Regions from separate parts of the Bradyrhizobium sp. Ash2021 genome, predicted to be linked through region 1. Evidence: predicted binding sites of a transcription regulator. Region 1 holds the regulator's gene; the other holds the start of a gene.
What was found. The regulator LexA, encoded in region 1, represses DNA repair genes until DNA is damaged. The targets are predictions, from matches to a motif close to TGTTCNNNNTGTGTTCNG.
Positions count from the first base shown of each region.

Region 2: a site for LexA is predicted at 1,206-1,223, ahead of NL528_RS42060 (DNA recombination protein RmuC). Genes of this name have one in related genera too.

Region 1 covers NZ_CP100604.1:5,286,786-5,294,390, reverse strand. The annotation lists gene NL528_RS25480 (ComEC/Rec2 family competence protein) at 1-254, shown strand, start outside; gene NL528_RS25475 (hypothetical protein) at 340-567, opposite strand; gene NL528_RS25470 (hypothetical protein) at 701-1,129, opposite strand; gene NL528_RS25465 (hypothetical protein) at 1,343-1,549, opposite strand; gene lexA (transcriptional repressor LexA) at 1,743-2,453, opposite strand; gene glp (gephyrin-like molybdotransferase Glp) at 2,654-3,880, opposite strand; gene NL528_RS25450 (HAD-IA family hydrolase) at 3,890-4,516, opposite strand; gene NL528_RS25445 (hypothetical protein) at 4,685-4,972, shown strand; gene NL528_RS25440 (hypothetical protein) at 5,040-5,510, shown strand; gene NL528_RS25435 (hypothetical protein) at 5,480-6,220, shown strand; gene NL528_RS25430 (phytanoyl-CoA dioxygenase family protein) at 6,245-7,078, shown strand; gene NL528_RS25425 (ABC transporter ATP-binding protein) at 7,155-7,605, opposite strand, start outside.
Region 2 covers NZ_CP100604.1:8,739,307-8,746,911, reverse strand. The annotation lists gene NL528_RS42060 (DNA recombination protein RmuC) at 1-1,175, opposite strand, end outside; gene def (peptide deformylase) at 1,346-1,873, shown strand; gene fmt (methionyl-tRNA formyltransferase) at 2,069-3,001, shown strand; gene truA (tRNA pseudouridine(38-40) synthase TruA) at 3,001-3,738, shown strand; gene dapE (succinyl-diaminopimelate desuccinylase) at 3,905-5,059, opposite strand; gene NL528_RS42035 (DUF805 domain-containing protein) at 5,346-5,675, opposite strand; gene dapD (2,3,4,5-tetrahydropyridine-2,6-dicarboxylate N-succinyltransferase) at 5,754-6,599, opposite strand; gene NL528_RS42025 (metalloregulator ArsR/SmtB family transcription factor) at 6,682-7,098, shown strand; gene NL528_RS42020 (SRPBCC family protein) at 7,095-7,517, shown strand; gene NL528_RS42015 (SRPBCC domain-containing protein) at 7,570-7,605, shown strand, end outside.

The sequences.
Region 1 (7,605 bases):
GCGCGCGGCAGCCGCCGGCTTCGTGCGCCGCTTCGGTCATGGGTCTCGAGCGCCTGCGGCGGCAGGGCGCATTGGCGCTGCGGCGAAGCCGCGACGGATTTACTGTCGACGCGGTCAAGCCCAGGGGTCTCGACCGGCCGTGGTCGCCGGGGATGGCCGGCGAGGCCGAGACAACGATCCTCGCGCCGCGCCTGGCTGCACCGCGCGCTATCGATGCAACGCCGGCGGAGGCCGATGTGCAGGCGGATGAGTAGTCTCTCGTTTGATGCGTTTTCTTCGAAAACGACGAGTAGTCCTTGGTTTGACGGGTTTTCTTCGAAAACGCTATGGGGGGCGCTGTTACTGTCTGTCCGGTAAGGGATGCGCCGGCACTTCGAACGCGCCGAGGTGAAATTCCTCCATGCCGTCCGCCGCCGCCGCCATCTGGACCAGCGTAAACGTCGCATCCGGAAATTGTTCCCAGATCGCCAGGTCTTCTGCTGCGACGTTAAGCCATCCGAATCTGAACATGTATCGGCCGGGCTCGGTGACGTGCCCGGCTTTTTGCCAACTGATCTTGGTGACCACCGGTCACTCCCTTTGGCATGTTTCGGCAACACACAGCTTTTTTGCGCCTCCGGATTGCGTACCGGAGGCGCTCCAATACGATTTCACTCACCGCGCGTCGCAACGCTCGCCGGCCGAAGCCGACGGCGAAGGATCAGCCGATCGAGATCGACGTCGCCGGACGCGTTTCGACAGCCGGAGCCGCGCGCTCGGTGATCGGATGAGTCACCGTCACCGGCAATTGCAGTACGCTGACCCGCTGTCCCTCGCAGAGCTGCGTCACCAGCACGAAGCTTCCGTCCGGAAACTCGACCGCGTCATGGTGACGTTCCCGAACATGCGGATCAATCATGTTGAACTTGCCGACGCGGAAGCCGACGGTCCGGGTCCAGATCCACCGGTTGTCGTATTTGACGTCTTCGGCAAACGCCAGCTCGGTGCCGGGAAGCATGCAGACCGCGACATTGGGTTCGCTCTCTGATGCAAATCCGCGGGTCGATGTGCCGCGGAATGTCGTGGTGATCAGCGTCTCTCCGACCTTGGCGGGGCGGGTTGCCATAGCGTGCAGACTATAGTCACACATCGGATGCTCCTCATTCGAGATAGCCGACCCGTGCCTCCTGTTGAGGCAACAGGCCTCTATCAGAGTGGAGACAGCTTACGCGCTTTTGTGGGCAATTGTGCGGCTGGCGTAGGCCTGTCAGATCACAAACGCGCTAACACGCGCTCGGTTCGAACCGTGCGTGCAAAAAAAAGCCCCGACTCCGCCGGGGTCTCTTTGTCGTTGCCGAGTTGATCAGTGACCGGCGGGTGCCGAGAAGCCGCCATAGGCCCAGCCGGACGGCGCGGGGGCGTCGACTGAATTGTTGGCGTTGCGGTATTGTCCGCCGGCCACCACGCGGTTCGCCTTGTTGGCGCGGTGCCGTTCGGCCGCTGAAGCGAACTGCGACGTCGATGCGGCAATCAATGCCGAAACCAGAACCGTCAAAATGGTCTTGCGCATGGTTGTCTCCTCGTGCTGCACGCTATTTTCGACGAAGCGGGTGCGCTTCGTTGCTTGCGTGCTGAGGATCTAGCGCCGGACTGGGCCGCGGATAATCCTTACGATTGCCGAAGGACCATCCATCAGGGGTGGATAATCCGCCCCTTGCAGGGAATCGAAAGCGGACCAGCGCGTCCGCTCAATACTTCCGGTCTCAATACTTCCGGTAAAGCCCGATCAGCTTGCCCTGAATCCTGACCCGATTCGGCGGCAGGATGCGGACTTCATAGGAGGTATTGGCGGGCTCGAGCGCGATCGAGGCGCCGCGGCGGCGGAAGCGTTTCAGCGTGGCTTCCTCCTCGTCGATCAGCGCCACCACGATATCGCCGGTGTCGGCGGTGTCGTTGCGCTGGATCAGCGCCATGTCGCCGTCGAGAATGCCGGCGTCGACCATGGAATCGCCGCGCACTTCGAGCGCGTAGTGCTCGCCGGAGCCGAGCATGTCCGGCGGCACGCTGATGGTATGGCTGCGGGTCTGCAGCGCCTCGATCGGCGTACCGGCGGCGATCCGGCCCATCACGGGCACCGCGACCGGGCGGTTGCCGTCGTCCTCGGAAGCACTGGCGCCGGAGCTGCGGACCTTGCCCAGCGTGCCTTCGATGACGCTCGGGGTGAAGCCGCGGCGGCCATTGCCGTTACCGCCGCCCGACAGCTCGGGCAGCTTGATGACCTCGATGGCGCGGGCGCGATTGGGCAGGCGGCGGATGAAGCCGCGCTCTTCCAGCGCGGTGATGAGTCGGTGGATACCGGACTTCGAGCGCAGGTCGAGCGCATCCTTCATCTCGTCGAAGGAGGGCGGCACGCCAGCCTCTTTCAGCCTTTCGTTGATGAAACGCAGAAGTTCATACTGTTTGCGCGTAAGCATCTCGAGCATTCCCCCGGTTGGTCGCGTCGTTCGATTCCCTGAGATCGGGAGCCTGATATCGGAAGTCCGAAACTCCCGTTCCTAGACACAAGGTCTCGAAACAAATCATGAACGGACACTATATGTTCGATACATGTTCCGCAACCACTTAATTTCCGGTGAACGGGACCCGGTTTTGCCGGAACGTGCCGCCCGGCGCTTCACTCCGGCAAACGCAGGAGCTCGCAGGGCGCGCCGGCACCGGCTGCGGGTGCAAACGGCGGACGTATCACAAGTGCCCTTGCCGCAGCGAGATTCCCGAGCAGCGAACTGTCCTGATGGGTGACCGGGGTTGCAATCAGCGTGCCGTCGGCGCGCTCCTCGAGGCGGGCGCGCAAGTAATCCTCGCGCTGGTCGTTGGCGGCGAGATCGCGGCCGAGCAGCGCCGTTTCTCTGGTGTGATGGACGCTGGCGCGGCCCGACAGCGCCCGAATCAACGGCACCAGAAACAGAAAACCGCAGACATAGGAGGAGACGGGATTGCCGGGCAGGCCGATCACCCGCATTGCGCCGAGCCGGCCATGCATCATCGGTTTGCCCGGCCGCATCGCGATCCGCCAAAACGCCATGGTGACGCGCTCCGCCTCCAGCGATTGCTTGACGAGGTCGTGGTCGCCGACCGAGGCGCCGCCGGTGGTGATCAGGATGTCCGCGCCGGATGCGCGGGCCCGGCGGATGCCCTCGGTGGTGGCCGCGACCGTGTCGGCGGCGATGCCGAGGTCGATGGTCTCGGCGCCCTCGGCCCGCGCCAGCGCGCGGAGCGCATACCCGTTGGAATAGACGATCTGGCCGGGGCCGGGGATGGTGCCCGGCATCACCAGTTCGTCGCCGGTCGCCAGCACCGCGACCTTCGGGCGGCGGCGGACGGCGAGTTCCGGATAGTTCATGCCGGCGGCGAGCGAGAGGTCGCGATCGGTGAGGCGGCTTCCCCCGGCAAGCAGCACGTCGCCCTCGCGGAAATCGACGCCGGCGGGGCGGATGTGCCGGCCGGTTTTCGCGGCCTCCGTGATGGTGATGTGGTCGCCGTCGACTGCCGAATCTTCCCGAATCGTGTCTTCCTGGATGATGACGGCATCGGCGCCGTCGGGGATCACGCCGCCGGTGAAAATCCGCACCGCCTCGTTGGCGCCGACCTTTTTCTCAAACGGGCGGCCGGCCGCGACCTCGCCGATCACCTTCAGCCGTGCGGTGAGATCACCGGCGTCCGCCGCGCGCACCGCATAGCCGTCCATCGCCGACATCGCCTGCGGCGGCTGGGTGCGCCGTGCCGCGACGTCGCGCGCGAGCACGCGATGCCAGGCGGCATCGAGCGCGACCATTTCTTCGGGCAACGGTTCTGCGCCCGCCAGGATCGCGCTGAGAGCATCGGCAACCGGCATCAAGGCCACGGCAAACTCCTAAATTCCGAGTGCAGCGAGCGCGTTCACGACATCATCGGGCGATGTCACGTGAACCGCAACCAGACCGCGCGCCCGGGCGCCTTCGATATTGGCGGCAACGTCGTCGAAGAACACGATGCGTTCGGCGGGCACGCCGATCGCTCTCACCACGTGATCATAGGCTGCCGCATCGGGCTTTCGAAGCCCGATGCTCGATGACAAAAACACTTCGCGGAAATGGCCGAGCACATCGGCATAGGCTTTCGAGAAATGCGCGACATGCGGCCGGTTGGTGTTGGAGAAGGCGTAAAGCGGCAGGTGGGCCGCCGCGCGCTTCAAAAGCGGTGCGATGCCCGGCATTTCGCCGGCAAAGATCGCGTTCCAGCCCTCCAGGAACTGGGCATCGGAAATGCCGATGCCGAGCGCGTCGCGCAGGCTTTGAAAGTAGGCCGCGTCCTCGATCTTGCCGACCTCGTGATCCCGGTAGGATGCTTCGCGGACGAATCGCGCGGCAAGGTCGGCCGGCGCACGGCCGGCATGGCCGGCCCAGCAGGCCAGCGCCTTGCCGAAATCGATATCGAGCACCACGCGGCCGAGATCGAACAGCAACGCGTCGGCGGAGTTGGGGGCGAGGCTTGAGATCATCCCGGTCGTTTACAAAACCGGATCAATTCGGGCAATGGCTGGACGGTATCGGCCGCAGCCTCATCCTGGCCGTTCCATAATTTCGGCTATTCAATGCTGCACGTGAACTTGCCGCGCGCTATGATATGCTCTCGTGGAGAGCCTGCGCAGGTCGAGGGAGCAATACGCATGAAAATCTTGGGCGCCGTCGCCGTTATCGCGTTGCTGGCCGGGCCGGCCTATGCCCAGTCGCAGTCGGTTCCCAGATATGGCGACGTCGACAAGGGCAAGTCGCCGCAGGAGATCGAGGCCGACAAAGAGGCTGAGAAGGCCTACAAGAGGTCGCTAAGCAATATTCCGGAACAGAAAAGCGCGGACCCCTGGGGTGCTGTGCGCAGCGACAATGCGCCGAAGGCCCCGGCCAAGACTGCCCACGTTAAGCCGAAGGCCAAGACCGACAGCGCCGCGAAGCAATAAAAATATAAAAGAACGTCTGCTGGCACCGCGCCGGGATCATGGTGACCGGGATGCGAGGAAACAAAACATGTCGGGAACCCTGCTGTTTTCACCGATGACGATCCGCGCCGTCGAATTGCGCAACCGGATCGTGGTGCCGCCGATGCATCAATATTCGGCCATCAAGGGTTTTCCGACCGACTGGCATCTGATGAACGCCGGAAAATTCGCCGCCGGCGGCGCCGGGCTCGTCGTGGTCGAGTCGACCAAGGTCGAGCGGCGCGGCTGCGGCACGGTCGGCGATCTCGGCATCTGGGATGACGCCTTTGTCGAGCCGCTCAGCCGGCTCGCCAAATTCATCAAGCAGCAGAATTCGGTCGCCGGCATTCAGCTCGGCCATTCCGCAAGGCGCGCGCCACAAGGCCATGGAAAGGCGACCGGCCGCTGCAGCGGACGCCCGAAATCGAGGACTGGGACGCCTGGTCGCCGGTGGAGCCGAGCGCGATTGCCCATAGCGAGCGATGGCCGGTGCCGAAGGCGCTGGCGCGGGGCGAGGTGAAAGATTTGGTGCAGGCCTGGGGCGACGCCGCGCGGCGGGCGCATGAGGCCGGCTTCGATGTGCTGGAACTGCACGGCGCGCATGGTTACCTCGTGCACCAGTTCCTGTCGGAACGATCCAACGCGCGCACCGATGAATATGGCGGGTCCGAACTGAACCGGATGCGCTTCATCACCGAAATCACCGAAGCGGTGCGGACGCACTGGCCCGATCACAAGCCGCTGTTCGTCCGCCTGTCGGTGGAGGACAATGCCGGCTGGGGCCCCGAACAGAGCGCGCGGCTCGCGAAAACCCTCAAGACAAAAGGCGTCGACGTCATCGACTGCTCGTCCGGCGGCATCACCGAAATGGCGCCGATCCTGGGCAAGGAAATCAAATACAGTTACCAGGTGCCGCTGTCGGAATACGTCAAGCGCCACGCCGATATCATGACCATGGCGGTCGGGCTCATCATCCACGGCGATCAGGCCGAACAGATCCTTCGCGACGGGCAGGCCGATCTGATCGCGGTCGGCCGCGAGATCCTCAACAACCCGAACTGGCCGATGGACGCGGCGCTGAAGCTCGGCGTCGAAGGCCCGTTCCGCAACGTCCCGCCGCAGTTCGGCTATTGGCTGGGTACGCGGGCCAAACGCGGGTTCGGGACGCAGCCATCGACATGGCAAAACGGGCTGGGTGAGGACAGCGTCAAAGGGGACACCCTTCGCTAAAACAAGAAACATCGGAGGAAGCCCGTGCCGAAATTGCTGAGCGAACACGACGTCGCTGATTATCGCGACCGCGGCTATCACTTCCCGGTCGATGCGCTCAGCGCCGGCGAAGTCGCTGATTTCCGCCGCAAGCTCGAGGACTATGAAACCGCCAGCGGCGGCCCGATCAAGGCGGAGATGCGCCATCGCAGCCACGTGCTCTTCACCTGGATCGACGAGATGATCCGGCACCCCAAAATCCTCGATGCGATCGAGGATTTGCTCGGGCCTGACATCCTGTGCTGGAATACCAGCTTCTTCATCAAGGAAGCGCATGATCCGGGCTTCGTGTCCTGGCATCAGGATGCCACTTATTGGGGTCTCAGCTCATCCGATGTAGCGACCGCCTGGATCGCGATGTCGCCAGCCAACAAGGTTTCCGGCTGCATGAAGTTCATCGCCGGTACCCACACGCAGCAAGTCCAACACGAGGACACGTTCGACCAGAACAATTTGCTGACCCGAGGCCAGGAGATCGCGGTCGATGTCGATGAGGCTAAGGCGGTCTATGTGGAGCTGAAGCCCGGCCAGGCATCGCTTCATCATGTGCTGCTGTTTCACGGATCGGAGCCGAACCGCTCCGACGACCGGCGCATTGGTCTTGCCGTCCGCTACATCCCGACCCATTTGAAGCAGGCGGTGGGCGCGCGGGATTGGGCGACGCTGGTGCGCGGCAAGGATAGCTACCGCAACTTTCTGCCAGCGCACGTGCCAAAGCGCGACCTAGAGCCCGAGGCGCTGGCTTTTCACAAGGAAGTCTCGGAAGAGCAGGTACGCGTGCTTTATCGCGGTACTGGCAAGACCGCCTACCGCGTGTGAGGCGGCATACCTTGCACGTCACGCCGGACATACACGAGCGGAACGTCCTTCAGGCGGCTGTGCTCGGCCATCACGCTCACGTCAGCGTCCATTCCTCGGCGCTGGCGCCGGCCAGCGCGCGGACGCGGGCTTCGTCGGCGGCGAGTTCGTGCGCGGTTCCGGAATAGACCACGATGCCGTCGTCCAGCACATAGGCGTCGTCGGCGATTTCGAGACTCATGCGCGCGTTCTGTTCGACCAGCAGAACGGAAATGCCCTCGGCCTTCATCTGCTGGACGATGCAAAACACCTCGCGCACGATCAGCGGCGCCAGGCCCTGCGAGGGTTCGTCGAGAATGAGCAGGCGGGGATTGAGCAGGAGCGCGCGCGCGATCGAGAGCATCTCCTGTTCGCCGCCGGAAAGCTGGCGGCCGCGATAGAGCTTGCGCTCCTCGAGGCGGGGGAACAGCTGGTAGATCCGCTCGATGGTCCACGGGCCGCCGCGCTCGAGCGGGACTTTAAGATTTTCCTCGACGCTGAGATTGGCG
Region 2 (7,605 bases), 3.5 Mb from region 1:
AACAGCTCCGGCGCGCCGCTCTTGACGATGCGCGGGAGTTCCACCGGCGTCTCGGTCTTGCTGAAATCCAGTTCCTCGATCCGCCCGGCGCGTTTTTCGATCTTGTCGGCGGAGATCAGGATTTGCCGGACGTCCTCGTTGACGTCGCCAAAATGCTTTTGCAGCTTCAGCACGCGGTCGCGCAGGCGGCCGAGATCGTCGCCGAGGTTGAGCACCTCGGTGCGGATCTGGTCGGCGGCGTCGCGCATCCGCGCGTCTTTGAGGATCTGCTGCATCACCTGAATCGCCAGCATCAACAGCGACGGCGATACCAGCACCACGCGGGCGCGATAGGCCTTCTGGATCACGTCGTCGAAGCCGTCGTGAATCTCGGCATAAACCGATTCCGACGGCACGAACATCAGCGCGGTGTCCTGGGTCTCGCCCGCAATCAGATATTTCTCGGCGATGTCGCTGACATGCTTCATCACGTCATTGCGCAGCCGCTGCGTGGCGTATTTCTTTTCCTCGTCGGTGCGTGCGTCGTGCAGCGCGGTCATCGCTTCCAGCGGAAATTTCGCGTCGATGCACAGCGGGCGCTGGTCGGGCAGGAACACCACGCAGTCCGGCCGCTTGCCGGTCGAGAGCGTGAACTGGAATTCGTAACTGCCCTTCGGCATGCCGTCCTGGACGATCGCTTCCATCCGCGCCTGGCCGAACGCGCCGCGCGACTGCTTGTTGGCGAGCACGTCGCGTAGCGTGGTCACTTGTGACGTCAGCTCGGTGAGATTTTTATGCGCATTGTCGATAATGCCGAGCCGCTCGTGCAGCACGCGCAGACTGTCCATGGTGTTGCGCGTGGTCGCTTCCATCGACTGGCCGACGCGGTGGGTCACCGAATCCAGCCGCTCGTTGACGGCGCGCGCCATTTCGGCCTGGCGGCGGGCCAGCGCCTGTCCCATCGCATCGACCCGGCCGGTGGCCACGTTCTGCGCCTGCAGCATCTCGCTCAGGCGTTCCTCGAGTTCGTCGGCGCGGATCGCCTGCGCCATCGCCAGTTCCGCGCCGCGGCGGCCGGAGCGCGCGATCACGATGGCGATCACCAGAAGCAGGACAAGGGCGAGCGCGCCAAAGCCGATCAGCGCGTCAATGGTGCGGATCGGCCAGTCGCCGATGACAAAAATAATCTCGTTCATGGCCTGCTTGTAGCCGATTCGCGGGTTTGCGCGAACGAAGAGGGAACATTTATGGTAAATGGCAGGTAAATTTTCGTGGTTAACGCGGCCTAAAAAATCATGGTTAAGCCGGGGTTAACGGGTTCCTCCGCGCATTGACCCCGGCAAATCAGCAGCTTAAATCGCCCGCTATGGCCTTAAGAGAAATCATCATCCTGCCGGACAAGCAGTTGCGGCTCGTTTCCAAGCCCGTCGAAAAGGTGACGGCGGAGATCCGCAAGCTCGCCGACGACATGTTCGAGACCATGTATGACGCCCCCGGGATCGGCCTTGCGGCGATCCAGGTCGCGCAGCCGTTGCGGCTGATCACCATGGATCTCGCCAAGAAGGCCGAGGACGGCGAGACCAAGCCGCAGCCGCGGGTCTTCATCAATCCGGAGATCATCTTCTCGTCGGAGGAATTGTCGGTCTACGAGGAGGGCTGCCTGTCGATCCCCGAATATTACGAGGAGGTCGAGCGGCCGGCGCGGGTGCGCGTGCGCTTCACCGATCTCGACGGCAAGCTGCACGAGGAGGATGCGGACGGCCTGTTCGCGACCTGCATCCAGCACGAGATCGATCACCTCAACGGCGTGCTGTTCGTGGATTATTTGTCGAAGCTGAAGCGCGACCGCGTGCTGAAGAAGTTCACCAAAGCCGCCAAGCGCGCGGCGGAGTAGGCTCGGCCTCGCACCAACGAAAGTGCCGTCACCCTGAGGTGCGAAGGCGCCTCCTGGCGCCGTAGCCTCGAAGGGCGACGGCAGACACAAGCGACGTTCTTTCTTGTCCGCGCATCCTTCGAGGCTCGCGAAGTGCTCGCACCTCAGGATGACGCTCTTTATCTTGATGTTCGGTTCAAAGGAATTTTCCGCGCAATGCCTCTCCGCTTGATCTTCATGGGCACGCCCGACTTCGCGGTGCCGACGCTGCTGGAGCTGATGGCGCACGGCCATGAGATCGCGGCCGTCTATACCCGTGCCGCAAAACCGGCCGGGCGCGGCATGAAGCTGCAGCCAACCCCTGTCGAACAGCAGGCGCGGCGGCTCGGCATTCCCGTGTTGACGCCTTCGACGCTGAAAATCCCTGAAGCGCTGGATGATTTCCGCGCGCATCGTGCGGATGCTGCCGTGGTCGTCGCCTACGGCATGATCCTGCCGCAGGCCATCCTGGATACGCCCCCGCTTGGCTGCTTCAATCTGCACGCGTCGCTGCTGCCGCGCTGGCGCGGCGCGGCCCCGATCAACCGGGCTATCATGGCGGGCGACGCCGAGACCGGCGTGATGGTGATGAAAATGGATGTCGGCCTCGACACCGGCGATGTCGCGATGGCGGAACGGCTGACCATTACGGATAAGATGACGGCCGCCGATCTGCACGACGCACTGGCGCCGCTCGGCGCCGATCTGATGGTGCGCGCGATGGGCGCGCTGGAACGCGGCAAGCTGCAACTGACAAAGCAGAGCGAACACGGCGTGACCTACGCCGCCAAGATCGACAAGGCCGAGGCGCGGATCGACTGGAACCAGCCGGCGGGTGCCGTATTGCGCCACATTCACGGGCTGTCGCCGTTTCCGGGCGCGTGGTGCGAGATCGCGACCGATAGTGAACCGGCCCGCGTCAAAATCCTGCGATGCGAACCGGCAAACGGCGCGGGCGCGCCGGGCGCCGTGCTGGACGACCGCCTCGGGATCGCCTGCGGCGAGGGCGCCGTCCGGATTATTGAACTGCAGCGCGCCGGCAAGGCGCCGATGAAAGCTGCGGATTTTTTGCGCGGCACGCCGCTCAGGCCGCCGGCGCGGCTCGCCTGATGCCCCGTTACAAACTCATCATCGAATATGACGGAACGCCGTTCTGCGGCTGGCAGATCCAGGACAATGGCGCCACGGTGCAGGGCGCGCTGGAAGCCGCGGTCAAGGCGATCTGCGGCGAGCAGGTTCGCGTGCACGGCGCCGGCCGCACCGACGCCGGCGTGCATGCGCTGGCGCAGGTCGCGCATTGCGACATCGCAAAGCATTTTCCGCCGGGCCGTTTTCGCGATGGCTTGAACGCGCATTTGCGGCCGCATCCGATCGGCGTGCTGTCGGCCGAAATCGTGCCCGACGATTTCGAGGCGCGATTTTCCGCGAAGAAACGGCATTACCGTTATCGCATTACCAACACCAGAGCGAACCTCGCCCTCGATATCGGGCGAACCTGGCGGCTGCCGCGACATCTCGATACGGATGCGATGCACGCCGCAGCGCAGCGGCTGATTGGCAAGCACGATTTCACGACGTTTCGCGACACCGAGTGCCAGGCGAAATCGCCGGAGAAGACGCTCGACCAGCTCGACGTTGTCAGGGATGGCGACGCCGTTTCCATCCTGACCTCGGCGCGCTCGTTCCTGCACAGCCAGGTGCGTTCGATGGTGGGATCGCTGGTCTGGGTCGGCGAAGGCCGCTGGAGCGCCGACGATCTCGCCGCCGCGCTCGCCGCCCGCAACCGCGCCGCCTGCGGCCCCGTCGCGCCGCCGGAGGGATTGTATCTGGTGCGGGTGGAGTATTAATGCTCTCTCAACCGTCATAGCCGGGCTCTTCACCTCGCCCCGCTTGCGGGGAGAGGTCGAAGCCGAAGGCTTCGGGTGAGGGGGACTCACCGCGTATTCGGTGTTTGTTGAAGCAGCCCCTCATCCCAACCCTCTCCCCGCAAGAGCGGGGCGAGGGAGAAGAGGCTCACCCGAAATACCGATCCAGCACGCCGCGATAGATCTTCGTCAGTTTTTCCAGATCCGACACCGGCGTGCGCTCGTTGATCTGGTGCATGGTCTGGCCGACCAGGCCGAATTCGATCACCGGACAATAGCTTGAGATGAAGCGCGCGTCCGAGGTGCCGCCGCTGGTGCTTAGTTCCGGCTTGCGGCCGGTGACTTCCTCGATCGCCGCAACCGCGAGATCGGTGAACGGCCCGGGTTTTGTGACGAAGACGTTGGAGTTGGAAGGCTCCCACACGATCCGCGCTCGGATGCGGTTGCCGGCGGCCTTCTCGAGACGCTCGTCGACCAGCTTGCGCAGCGTATCCTGGGTGTGATTGTCGTTGAAGCGGATGTTGAATTTCGCGCGCGCCTGCCCTGGGATCACGTTGCTGGCGGCATTGCCGACATCGACGGAAGTGAATTCGAGATTCGAGGCCTGGAACTGGGCGCTGCCGTGGTCGAGCGGCTCGTCGCTGAGTGCCACGATCAATCGCGAAATATCCGGCACCGGGTTCGCCGCCCGATGCGGATAGGCGACGTGGCCCTGCACGCCGTCGACAACCAGCGTGCCCGACTGCGAGCCGCGGCGGCCGACCTTGATGCAGTCGCCCAGCACTTCGACATTGGAGGGCTCGCCGAGCACGCAATGGTCGAATTTCTCGGCCCGCGCGGCGACCCACTGCAAGAGCTTGATGGTGCCGTTGACGGAGATGTCTTCCTCGTCGCCGGTGATCAGAAAAGAGATCGAGCCTTTTGGCTTGCCGCCATTGTCGGCGAGATAATCCAGTACGGCGGCGACGCTGCAGGCGATGCCGCCCTTCATGTCGACGGCGCCGCGGCCATAGAGAAAGCCGTCCTTGACCTCGCCGGAGAAGGCGCCATGGCTCCATGCCGCCTCGTCGCCGGGCGGCACCACGTCGGTATGGCCGGCAAAGGTGAGGTGCGGCGCCGTGTTGCCGATGCGGGCATAGAGGTTGTCGATATCGGCGGTGCCGGGCTCGGAGAAGGTGACGCGGTGCACCTCGAAGCCGGCGGCTTTCAGGCGTGTTTCGAGAACGCCGAGCGCGCCGGCATCGGCCGGCGTGACCGACGGGCAGCGGACCAGGTCGCGGGTAATGGAAACGGCATCATTCATGCCCCCGCTTAACATGAGGTCCCGGCGATGGGCCAGCGCTGTGCGGAACAAATTCCAGCTCGCTTTGCTGGTCCCAGTGCGGCCTTGTGTCGCGCGGCGCCCCCGGCGCCAGCGGGTCAGGGCCGAACCGGTTGGGCCCTTTCGTTCCTCTCAGAAGATATATCTCAATGACTCCCCACAGCCAGACGGCAGATGCGATCAAGCTGAGGAACAGCACCGGGTAGGAGTCGCCGAGCTGATCCTCGAACTGGTTGAAGAGACCGGGGACGACGAAAAACGGGACCATCTACCAGGCGCTTTTGTCGCGATCATGCAGCCGCTTGATCGAGGCGGCGACATAGACCCACAGGAACAGCGGCGTTCCGACCGCCTTGAAGCACAGCGGCAGGACATCGGCCGACGACAACGAACGTAGCGATACGGGATCGAGAATGCCAAAGATGTCGTCGGTGCCGAAACCGAAGGACTTGCTGCGCGCGATACCGAAGGCGCCGGCGACCGCGAACATCAGCGCGCACAGCAGCAGCATCCAGCAAACGATGGTCAGCCCCGTCCACCAGAGTTTGGCGCGGTTGATGCGGCCGTCGAAACTGAGAAGGAACGCGGCGTAGTCCATCGCAACCTCTGGACGGCGGCAAATGCTCCCCCCGCAGTCCGGTAGATTGGTCGCAGCCGAGCGATTTTGGTTCGAAACCTAGTCCCGCAACAGCTCGTTAATGCTGGTTTTGGCCCGGGTGCGCTCGTCGACGCGCTTGACGATCACGGCGCAGGCGGTGGAGGGACCGGGCTGGCCGTTCTTCAGCGGCCGGGCCGGCAAGGTGCCGGGCACCACCACGGCATATTCCGGGACCTCGCCGATAAAGGTCTCGCCGGTGTCGCGATCGACGATCTTGGTGGAAGCCCCGAGGAACACGCCCATCGCCAGCACCGCGCCCTTGCGCACGATCACGCCTTCGGCGACTTCGCTTCGCGCGCCGATGAAGCAATCGTCCTCGATGATCACGGGCTCGGCCTGCAACGGCTCCAGCACGCCGCCGATGCCGACGCCGCCGGAGATATGAACGCGCTTGCCGATCTGGGCGCAGGAGCCGACCGTCGACCAGGTGTCGATCATGGTCGATTCATCGACATAGGCGCCGAGATTGACGAAGGACGGCATCAGCACCACGTTGCGGGCGATGAAGGCCGAACGGCGCACGATGGCGCCCGGCACCGCGCGAAAACCGGCGTCGCGAAAACGGTTCTCGCCCCAGCCCTCGAATTTCGAGGGCACCTTGTCCCACCACGCCGCCTTGCCCGGGCCACCCGGAATCGAACTCATGTCGTTGAGGCGGAATGACAGCAGCACCGCCTTCTTCAGCCACTGATTGACCTTCCACTTGCCGCCGGCCTCGCGCTCGGCGACGCGCGCCTCGCCTTTGTCGAGCAGTTCGAGCGCATGATCCACGGCGTCGCGAACCTCGCCCTTGGTCGCGGTCGAGATGCCGTCGCGGGCATCGAACGCGGTGTTGACGGTGGATTCGAGGGCGGACAGGGACATGAGGTTTTCCTTGGGCGGATGCTTGTGACGGCAATTTGGGGAGGCTTTTTCGGGATTTGGGGCCGGAGAGTCAAGGCGGGCGGTGTGTCGTGTCGTCCATCCGGGCAACGTCGTCCATCCGGGCAACAATGGCTTTTCTTATTGTAAGTTGACACTTACGTTAGAAAATTCTAACGATATGCGCATGGATGTGATGCTGCGAGCGTTGGCTGACGGCACGCGCCGCCAAATCTTGGCGCTGGTGTGGCGCGAGGAGCGGACGGCCGGCGAAATCGCGGCGAGGTTCGCGATGACGCGTCCAGCGGTGTCTCAGCATCTTGGCGTGTTGCGCGACAGCGACTTGGTCTCTGTCCGACCCGAAGGCACGCGGAGGCTCTATCGTGCCAACCGCAATTCCGTAGCACGGCTGCGAGCAGAGCTAGCGGCCTTCTGGGACGATCGTCTCGCTCAGCTGCGGGATGTCGCCGAGGCAGCCGAGCGAAAGAGCAAATCGCAATGACTGGCGAGAGCAGAGCCATCGAGCGGCAGATCTTCATCGACGCATCGCCCGAGACCGTGTTCGGCTTTCTTGTTGACCCAAAACTAATGTCACAGTGGATCGGAATTTTCCATGCGCTAGAACCGCACGCCGGCGGGCGCTTTCAAGTTGAAGTCAGTCCCGGCAATATCGCGCGTGGTACATATACGGAAGTGACGCGTCCCCGCCGGGTTGCCTTCACCTGGGGCTGGGACTCGGTCGACCCGAACCTTGCCCTGACACCGCCCGGTGAATCGCTGGTCGAGATTGAGCTTGAGCAAAGGGATGGCGGGACGCTGCTGCGCCTGCGCCATAGCGGCCTTCCCGACGTAACAATACCCGTTCACGGCGAGCGCTGGTCGCTCTATCTCGATCGGCTGCAGGAAGTGGCACGCGGTTAGACCCTCAATCGTGAGGAAGAGCGTCAACGGCAACGCGAGCAAGGAGCTTCAGATGCAAACGAAGACTCTTCAACAGGTCGTCACCTTC